Regions from separate parts of the Streptomyces sp. NPDC047022 genome, predicted to be linked through region 2. Evidence: riboswitches for the same ligand, from Rfam matches in the RefSeq annotation. Region 2 holds a riboswitch; each other region holds the start of a gene.
The links. A riboswitch is a leader RNA that binds a small molecule or an ion and turns the genes downstream of it on or off. The one in region 2 is predicted to bind thiamine pyrophosphate.
Positions count from the first base shown of each region.

Region 1: linked by a shared signal. The riboswitch ahead of thiO (glycine oxidase ThiO) and the one ahead of ABZ845_RS16255 (thiamine ABC transporter substrate-binding protein) in region 2 are both predicted to bind thiamine pyrophosphate.
Region 3: linked by a shared signal. The riboswitch ahead of ABZ845_RS30345 (cytosine permease) and the one ahead of ABZ845_RS16255 (thiamine ABC transporter substrate-binding protein) in region 2 are both predicted to bind thiamine pyrophosphate.

Region 1 is NZ_JBEYVV010000001.1:304,297-307,560, forward strand. It holds gene ABZ845_RS01360 (FAD-dependent oxidoreductase) at 1-1,070, opposite strand, end outside; gene ABZ845_RS01365 (hypothetical protein) at 1,103-1,453, opposite strand; TPP riboswitch at 1,505-1,616, shown strand; gene thiO (glycine oxidase ThiO) at 1,624-2,808, shown strand; gene thiS (sulfur carrier protein ThiS) at 2,805-3,005, shown strand; gene ABZ845_RS01380 (thiazole synthase) at 3,012-3,264, shown strand, end outside.
Region 2 is NZ_JBEYVV010000013.1:44,535-47,798, forward strand. It holds gene ABZ845_RS16250 (iron ABC transporter permease) at 1-205, opposite strand, end outside; gene ABZ845_RS16255 (thiamine ABC transporter substrate-binding protein) at 289-1,368, opposite strand; TPP riboswitch at 1,454-1,559, opposite strand; gene rlmN (23S rRNA (adenine(2503)-C(2))-methyltransferase RlmN) at 1,611-2,717, opposite strand; gene ABZ845_RS16265 (hypothetical protein) at 3,016-3,264, shown strand, end outside.
Region 3 is NZ_JBEYVV010000052.1:22,972-26,235, forward strand. It holds gene ABZ845_RS30345 (cytosine permease) at 1-1,116, opposite strand, end outside; TPP riboswitch at 1,108-1,200, opposite strand; gene ABZ845_RS30350 (WhiB family transcriptional regulator) at 1,243-1,500, opposite strand; gene ABZ845_RS30355 (thiolase family protein) at 1,653-2,840, shown strand; gene ABZ845_RS30360 (cobalt-precorrin-6A reductase) at 2,888-3,264, shown strand, end outside.

The DNA.
Region 1 (3,264 bases), on a different contig from region 2:
TCGGGGTCCCCGCGCCACACCGTCGTGTCGGCGTCGGCGTGGTGCCCCACGTACTGGACGAACCGGCCGAACTGCTCCGACCAGAAGTACGGCACCGGGTCGTAGGCCACCGGCGTCTGACCGACGATGTTCGCGGCCACCGTGCGCGGGCCCTGGAGGGCGTTGTCCCAGTGGTGGACCAGCAGACGCGCCTCGTAGCGCCCCGACGGGAAGGACGCGCAGTCGCCGACCGCGTACACATCGGGCGCGGAGGTGCGCAGATGGCCGTCGGCCAGCACCTCGCCGTGGACGCCGAGCTCGATGCCCGAGCCGGCCAGCCACGCCGTGGCCGGACGCGCCCCGATGCCCACGACGACCGCGCCCGCGGGCACCCGCGAGCCGTCGTCGAGCACCACCGCGCCGGGCTCGACGCGCTCCACGCGCGCGTTGGTCCGCAGTTCGGCGCCGCTGTCCGCGTACCACGCGGCCATCGGCGCGGCCACGTCCTCGGGCAGCGCGCCCGCGAGCGGCCGGTCCGCGGCCTCCACCACGGTCACCGCGCAGCCCGCCTCGCGCGCGGCGGTGGCGAACTCGGCGCCGATCCAGCCCGCGCCCACGACCACGATGTCGTGCTGCTCGGCGAGGACCGGCCGCAGCCGTTCGGCGTCGTCCAGGGTGCGCAGCAGATGGACTCCCGGCACGCCTTCGGCGCCCGGGAGCCGGATCGGCTCGGCGCCCGTCGCGATGACCAGGGCGTCGTAGGCCACGGGCCCCTCTTCGGTGTCCAGCTCACGCTCGGCCAGGCGCAGCCCGAGGATCTCGCAGCCCAGCCTGAGTTCGATGTCCAGGGCCTCGAAGTCGACGTCGAAGGCGGAGCCCTCGGCCTTGCCCAGCAGCACGGCCTTCGACAGCGGCGGCCTGTCGTACGGCTGGTGGGGCTCCGCGCCGATGAGTGTCACCCTGCCCCTGAAGCCCTGCTCCCGCAGGGCGACGGCGGTCTGCACCCCGGCCATGCCGGCGCCCGCGATGACGACGCGCCGCGCCACATCGCCTCGTGCCGTGCCGCCCCGTTCATTCGTCTGCTCGCTCACCTGATCACCATAGACAACTGACGATTCGTCAGTCAGGGGGCGTGCTGAGTGACCTGTTCCACAACGCTCGTCCCGCCGCCCGTCCGCGACTCCCACTCCCACGTCTCCTCCAGGCGCACCCGCCCGTCGGGCAGTTCCACGACCTTCGAGACACAGTGCCCGGACGACGTGGTCCCGTCGTGCTTCAGCTGCACGTACCGGAAATCGAGGCGGTCCTCCTCCCGTGTACCCACCAGACGGCCGAGTACGACGTCGCCGCCCGCGTACTCGGCCCAGACCACGCCGTCCTTCTCGTGGTACGTGAACCGGGTGCGCGTGCCGACCTGTCCCGGGGCCTGGTCCGCGACCGGGGCGAGTACCAGACCGTCGAGCGAGCGTGGCATCGGTGGAGGCTCCCTTACTGATGCGAACGGCACGGATTAGGGTTGGCACCGTAGAGCACTCGCGGGAGCCCGGGCGCACCGGGCTGAGAGGGAGGCTGGCGGCCTCCGACCGTACGAACCTGATCCGGGTCATGCCGGCGAAGGGAGGGGGCTGGACGCCCATGTCAGCCATGTCACCCATGCACACCTCGGACACCCGTGCCCCGGACGCCCTCGTCATCGGGGGCGGGATCATCGGACTGGTCACCGCCTGGCGCGCGGCCCAGCGCGGCCTGGCCACCGCCGTGGTGGACCCTGAGCCGGGCGGCGGGGCGGCCCAGGTGGCCGCCGGGATGCTGGCCGCGGTCACCGAACTGCACTACGGCGAGCAGACCCTGCTCGGCCTCAATCTGGAGTCGGCGCGCCGCTACCCGGACTTCGCCGCCGAGCTGAGCGAGGCCACCGGACACGACCTCGGCTACCGCAGATGCGGCACGCTCGCCGTCGCGCTGGACGCCGACGACCGCACCCATCTGCGCGAACTGCACGCGCTCCAGCAGCGCTCGGGCCTGGAATCGGAGTGGCTGACCGGGCGGGAGTGCCGCCGTCTGGAGCCGATGCTCGCGCCGGGTGTGCGCGGCGGGCTCAGGGTCGACGGCGACCACCAGATCGATCCGCGCCGTCTCGCCTCGGCCCTGGTCACGGCCTGCGAGCGCGCCGGAGTCGTCTTCCACCGCGCATGGGCCGAGCGGCTGAACGTACGGGGCGAGCGGGCCGCAGGGGTGCGGACCGCCGACGGCGCCGATCTCGCCGCGGGCCAGGTCGTCCTCGCGGCGGGCAGCCTCAGCGGGCGGCTCGCGGGTGTCCCCGCCCACGTCGTGCCGCCCGTACGCCCCGTGAAGGGGCAGGTGCTGCGCCTGACGGTGCCACGGCAGTACGCGCCCTTCCTGAGCCGCACCGTGCGCGCCGTCGTCCGCGGCAGCCATGTCTACCTGGTGCCGCGCGAGAACGGCGAGCTGGTCGTCGGCGCCACCAGCGAGGAGATGGGCTGGGACACGACGGTCACCGCGGGCGGCGTCTATGAGCTGCTGCGGGACGCGCACGAGCTGGTCCCGGGGCTCACCGAGCTGCCGCTCACCGAGACCCGCGCGGGGCTGCGCCCCGGCTCCCCCGACAACGCCCCGCTGCTCGGCACCACCGGCCTTGACGGCCTGCTGGTGGCCACCGGACACCACCGCAACGGCGTCCTGCTCACCCCGGTCACCGGGGATGTCATGGCGCATGTCCTGACCACCGGGGAACTCCCCGACCACGCACGGCCCTTCACCCCCCGGCGTTTTTCCGCCGCCGCAACCCTCACGGAGCAGCCCGCATGAACATCTCGGTCAACGGGGAGCCCCGCCGGGTCGCTCCCGGTATCGCGCTCGACACCGTCGTGCGGACCCTGACCGCGGCCCACTCCGGTGTGGCCGCCGCCCTCAACGAAACCGTCGTCCCGCGCGGGCAGTGGTCCTCGACCTCCCTCTCCGAGGGCGACCGGGTCGAGGTCCTCACCGCGGTCCAAGGAGGCTGAGCAGCCATGGCCGACGATCCCTTCGTCCTCGGTGGTACGACCTTCTCGTCCCGGCTGATCATGGGAACCGGCGGTGCGCCCAGCCTCGATGTGCTGGAGCGGGCCCTGGTGGCGTCCGGGACGGAGCTGACCACGGTCGCGATGCGGCGCGTGGACGCCTCGGTGCACGGCTCGGTCCTGTCCGTGCTGGACAGGCTGGGCATCCGGGTGCTGCCCAACACGGCGGGCTGCTTCACCGCGGGCGAGGCCGTGCTGACCG
Region 2 (3,264 bases):
CGGGCAGCGCGATCAGCAGCGTGAGCGCGGTGGAGGCGAGCGCCTGCCAGGTCGTGAACCACAGCACATGCCGGATGTCCGGCCCCGCGAGCACGTCCGTGATCCGCCCGAACCGCCACACCCCGTCGGCGTGGAGACCACGCGAGACGATCGCGCCGACGGGGTAGGCGAAGAAGACCGCGAAGAACGCGACGGGCACGGCCATGAGGGCCGTCCGCGCCGCGCTCCCCCACCTCCTTGGAGCCGCGTCGTCCGTCCTGGCCGCTCCGGCCTGGCCGGCTGCTTCGCCTACTTCAGTACGAGCGAGGTCCACGACTTGACCCAGGGGTCGCGATTGGCTGCGATCTTGGCCGGGGCCATGATTTCCGGGCTGGTGGCCGCGGGACCGTACTCGGTGAACTCGGCCGGCACCTTCGCGCCCTGGACGACCGGGTAGACGTACATGTTGAACGGCATGTCCTCCTGGAACTGCCTGGTGAGCAGGAAGTCGATGAACGCCTTGGCACCCTTGGGGTTGTGGGCGTGGCCGAGCAGGCCCGCGAACTCGATCTGGCGGAAACAGGTGCCGCTCGCGACGCCGGTCGGGGCGGTCTTCGGCCGCGGCTTGGCGTAGACGACCTCGGCGGGCGGCGAGGAGGCGTACGACACGACGAGCGGACGGTCGCCGCCCGCCTTCCTTCCGCCGGCCGAACCGGAGAACTCCTGGTCGTAGGCCTGCTCCCAGCCGTCGACCACCTTGACGCCGTTGGCCTTGAGCTTCGTCCAGTACTCCTGCCAGCCCTTGTCCCCGTACTTCGCGGCGGTGCCGAGCAGGAAGCCCAGGCCGGGCGAGGAGGTGGAGGCGTTCTCGGTGACGAGGAGGTTCTTGTACGCGGGCTGGGTCAGATCGTCGAAGGAGGTGGGCGGCGTCAGCTTGTGGTCGGCGAAGTACTTCTTGTCGTAGTTGACGCAGATGTCGCCGTAGTCGATCGGTGTGACCCGGTGCTTGTCCGCGTCGAGCTGGAAGCGCGCGTCGACCTGGCCGAGCCCCTTGGCCTGGTACGGCTGGAACAGCCCGTTGTCGAGGGCCCGCGAGAGCAGGGTGTTGTCCACGCCGAAGAAGACGTCGCCCTGCGGGTTGTCCTTGGTGAGGATCGCCTTGTTGACTGCCTGGCCCGCGTCGCCGTCCTCCAGCACCTTGACCTTGTAGCCGGACTGCTTCTCGAAGGCCGCGATGACGCTCTTGGACGCGGCCCATGAGTCGTGGCTGACGAGAGTCACGGTGGTTGAGTCACCGCCGCCCGCGCTCGTGGAGCCGGACGACCCGCACGCGGTCAACGTGACCATGCCCAGCCCGACGGCCAGGGCCGCGAACTGCCTGCCGGTGATGCTCACTGGATTCCTCCTGGGTGACCAGGAAGAGACGCGGCCCTGCCCAAACGCCCCCGAAGGGAACCCGGGCAGGGCACAACAGCTTGAGTCGAGACCGAACTTCCTACCCAGAATGACCTGGGCGAGGTTCAGAGGGTCTGCGGGCGATCCCGCACTCTCAGCGCTGCGGCGCTCCCCTGTCGGAAATATGAATCGTACATATGAAGATGATGTGCTCGGGCCAGACTACCGCTGTCGCTTCAGCGCTCGGTCGCCGCCAGCTGTCCGCACGCCCCGTCGATCTCCTGGCCTCGGGTGTCCCGGATCGTCACCGGCACACCATGGGCGGCGATCGCCTCGACGAACGCCTTCTCGTCCTCGGGCCTCGACGCGGTCCACTTGGAGCCGGGCGTCGGGTTCAGCGGGATCAGGTTCACATGGACGGGCTTGCCCCGAAGCAGCCGGCCCAGCCGGTCGCCGCGCCAGGCCTGGTCGTTGATGTCACGGATCAGGGCGTACTCGATGGACAGCCGCCGTCCCGACTTCTCGACGTACTCGAACCCGGCGTCGAGGACCTCGCGCACCTTCCAGCGGGTGTTGACGGGAACGAGGGTGTCACGCAGTTCGTCGTCCGGCGCGTGCAGCGAGACGGCGAGCCGGCACTTGAAGCCCTCGTCGGCGAAGCGGTGGATGGCCGGGACCAGTCCGACGGTCGAGACCGTGATCCCGCGCTGCGACAGCCCCAGCCCGTCCGGCGCCGGGTCGGTGAGCGCGCGGATGGCGCCGACGACACGCTTGTAGTTGGCGAGGGGCTCGCCCATGCCCATGAAGACGATGTTGGACAGCCGCGCCGGACCACCGGGGATCTCGCCGTCACGCAGCGCCCGCATGCCGTCCACGATCTGGTGCACGATCTCGGCGGTGGACAGGTTGCGGTCGAGCCCTGCCTGGCCGGTGGCGCAGAAGGGGCAGTTCATGCCGCAGCCCGCCTGGGAGCTGATGCACATGGTGACCCGGTCGGGATAGCGCATCAGCACGGACTCGACGAGGGTCCCGTCGAACAGCCGCCACAGCGTCTTGCGGGTCGTGTCCTCGTCGGTCGACAGATGCCGCACGACCGTCATCAGCTCGGGGAGCAGCGCCTCCTGGAGCCTGCCCCGGGAGGCAGCGGGAATGTCGGTCCACTCCGCCGGGTCGTGCGCGTACCGGGCGAAGTAGTGCTGCGAGAGCTGCTTGGCACGGAACGGCTTCTCGCCGACCGCGGCGACCGCTTCCTTGCGCTCGGCGGGCGTGAGATCGGCAAGATGCCGCGGCGGCGTCTTGGCTCCGCGCGGCGCGACGAATGTGAGTTCTCCGGGCATAGGCATGGCGATACCAGTGTCGCAGATCCAATCGGGTGACCTGCGGGCGTCGCTCGCTTCGACTGTCGTCAGCAGGTGTCACCGGTCGTTGCTGAGGGCGCCGGACGGCCCGGAGACGGCCCGGCGACGATCACTCGTCAGCTGCCCGCCACCCGTCGAGCCGGACCCTGACCTCGTGGTTACCGAACCCTGACCTGGTGGTCATGCGCGTGCGGGAACTACGCCCGTGCTCTCCGCCACCACCCGATCAGCCCAGTGTTCATCGGCCGCCGCGGCACCGATGAGCGACGTTAGTCTTCCGATCATGGCTTTGCGACCCGATGAGTTCTACGACCACGCACGTGCGGCCGCGGATGGTGAGCTTCGGCTCCCGCTGGCGCGGATGACCGGCTGGGACATCAGCCCCTTCGACCCGGACGGACTGCGCGTCGCGCCGCTGCGCCCGCCTGTTCTGCCCGAGTCGGAGCGGCACGGCGAGGACCCGGCGGACTGCGACGTGTGCCGCGCCCGGGACGAAGGCGTCTGGTTCGACGACCGCTGGAGGCTGGCCCGG
Region 3 (3,264 bases), on a different contig from region 2:
CCAGTAGCCCACGAACAGCAGCACGTTCTGGAACCGGGCGGTGGTGTCGGCCGCGTGCATCCACAGCACCAGCGGGAAGCCGAGCGCCGCGGCGAGGGCGGCGGCAGCGGGACGGGGCAGGCGGACGCCGACGGTCTGCAGGGCCAGGGAGCCGCTGTAGTCGTTCATGGCGTTGCTGCACAGCGCCGCCAGTGCCACGGCCAGCAGCCCGAGGGCGCCAGCAGCGCCACCGCCCAGCAGTTTGTCGACGCCCGCGGCTGTCTGGTCGGTGAGCACCGAGGCGCCCCACAGGCCGAGGGCCTGAACGGCGAGGAAGGACACCACGAGACCGAGCAGCGTGCACCAGAACATCCGGGAGCGGGAGGTGGTGCGGGGCAGATAGCGGCTGAAGTCGCTGGCGTAGGGGGCCCAGGACAGGGTGAGGCTGAGCGCGATGGTGCTGGTCAGCACGAACGCGCCCGCGCGGTCGGCGCCTTGTGCGCTGCCCGTCGCGGCGAGATGGGCGCCGGCCGGCATCCGCATGGCGATCAGCGCGAAGGCGGCGGCGAGCACGAAGGTCATGACGGTCTGCAGGCGGTGGATCGCCTCGTAGCCGAGGATCCCGAGGGCGCCCTGCCCCAGCATCATGACCAGCACCCCGAGCCAGAAGGGCCAGCCGCACAGCCGCGCAAGCGCGTCCCCGCCGAACAGACCGATCAGCGCGTCCCAGGCGACCGACGACAGCCACTGGAGCACTCCGGGCAGCGCAACCGCACGTCCGAAGGCGAGCCGGGCGAGCGGCAGCTGACCGGCGCCGGTGCGGCTGCCCCAGGTGCCGAGGTAGGCGGTGGGCACCGCGCCCACCACGGTGCCCAGGACGACGGCGGCGAGTGCGGTGGTGAAGTCCAGGCCGAGCGCGATACCGAGGGTTCCGGTGAACACACCGGTCATGGTCAGGTTCGGCGCGAACCACACGGTGAACAGCCGTCCCGCCCCGCCGTAGCGGTTGCTCTCGGGGACGGGTTCGATGCCGTGTCCCTCGACCCTGAGGTCACCGGGAGCCGTGGGCATCCGTCCGTCGAAGACGCCTCTGCGGCCGTCGGCGGGCAGCCCGCCGGAAACATGCGCCAATGGCATGGATGACATCCCTCCGCCAGTACGAACTGGTTCAGGTTCAACGGGTGTGATCTCAGCCCTCGCGGGGCACCCCGTGTCCGGTACGGCGGCAAGAGTAACCCGAGCCACCAGCGACGACGACAGCAGCTACGGTGCCCGCCGCCCCTGGGGGAGACTTCTGGCGGACCGGAGCAACCTCGCGCGCTCCCGCTCGTCGGTGCCGCCCCACACGCCCGCCGTCTGCTCGCTCCTGAGCGCCCATGTCAAGCACTCGACCATCACCGGGCAGCGGTGGCACACTCGCTTGGCCGCCGCGATCTCGGTGATGGCCGGGCCTGTGGAACCGACGGGGAAGAACAACTCGGGGTCCTCGTCCACACATGCCGCGTACCGCAACCACTCCATGCGCGCCCGGGTCCCCTGGACGCACGGGGTAAAACCCGGGGATCTTCCCAGGGAGGGCCCGGCGGTCTATAGTCCAAAACTAGCGGTGCTAATTATTGCGTCGTCCTCTTCGACTCATCGACTCGTCACCGAGTGCGCTCAGGAGTTCCATCGTGCGTACCGTCCATTTCGCGGCCGCCCGCCGCACCCCCATCGGCAAGCTGCGCGGCTCCCTGTCCACGGTACGGCCCGATGACCTCGCGGCGACCGTGATCCGGGGCCTCATGGCCGACGCGCCCGACCTCGACCCCGCCCGCGTCGACGACGTCTACTGGGGCGCGGCCAACCAGGCCGGCGAGGACAACCGCAACGTCGCCCGCATGGCCGCCCTCCTCGCCGGGCTGCCCGACTCGGTGCCGGGCGCCACGGTCAACCGGCTGTGCGCCTCCGGCCTGGAGGCGGTCACCATGGCCGCGCGCACCATCGCCGCCGGCGAAGCGGACGTCGTGCTCGCGGGAGGCTCGGAGTCCATGAGCCGCGCCCCCTTCGTCCTGCCCCGCCCCGACGAGGCCCTGCCGCACCGTATGGAGACCTTCGACACCCGCCTCGGCTGGCGGCTGGTCAACCCGGCCATGAAGGAACTCCACGGCCTGCTGCCCATGGGGGAGACCGCCGAAGAGGTCGCCGACCGGTACGGCGTCCCGCGCGAACGCCAGGACGACTTCGCGCTGCGCAGCCACCGGCGTGCAGCCGAAGCCCGTAAGAACGGCTTCTTCGACGCCGAACTCCTGCCGGTGACCCGCCCGGACGGTGTGGTCGTCACCGAGGACGAGTGCGTGCGCGAGGACACGTCGTACGAGAAACTCGCCCGCCTCAAGCCCGCGTTCCGCCAGGGCGGCACCGTCACCGCGGGCAACGCCTCACCCATGAACGACGGCGCGGCCGGACTGCTCCTCGTCAGCGAGGAGGCCCTGAACGATCTCGGTCTGGAATCCCTCGGCCGCTATGTCGCGGGCGCCTCGGCCGGAGTGCACCCGGACGTCATGGGCATCGGCCCCGTGCCCGCCACGCAGAAGGCCCTCGCCCGCGCCGGCTGGACCATCGGCGACGTCCAGGAGGCCGAGTTCAACGAGGCGTTCGCCGCCCAGGCCCTCGCCTGCGTCGACCGTCTCGGCATCGACCCCGACCTGGTCAACCCGACCGGCGGCGCCATCGCCCTCGGCCATCCCCTCGGCTGCTCGGGGGCACGCATCCTCACGACGCTGCTGCACCGGATGCGGCGCGGCGGGGCGGCACGCGGGCTCGCCACCATGTGTGTGGGAGTCGGCCAGGGGAGCGCGGTGCTGGTCGCCGGGAACTGAGGGACCGGCACCGCGAAACAGCACAACCCACCCGTACCCTCGACCCCATGCCCTCGCACGTCCTGATCCTCGGCGGCACCACCGAGGCACGCGAACTCGCCGCCGCGCTCGCCGCACGGCCCGGCGTCAGAGTGACCACGTCCCTGGCCGGGCGGGTGTCCCGGCCCGGAGCGCTCGACGGGGACGTACGGGTCGGGGGGTTCGGCGGGGCGGAGGGGCTGGCCGCCTGGCTGCGGGAGCACCGTGTGGACGCGCTGGTCGACGCCACGCACCCCTTCGCATCCGTCATCACGGACAACGCGGCCCGTGCCGCGGCGGCCACCGGGATCCCCGCGGTGGTGCTGCGCAGGCCAGGCTGGAGCGCGACGCCCGAAGACCGCTGGCACCCGGTGTCCTCGCTCTTCGAAGCCGCCGCGCTGCTGCC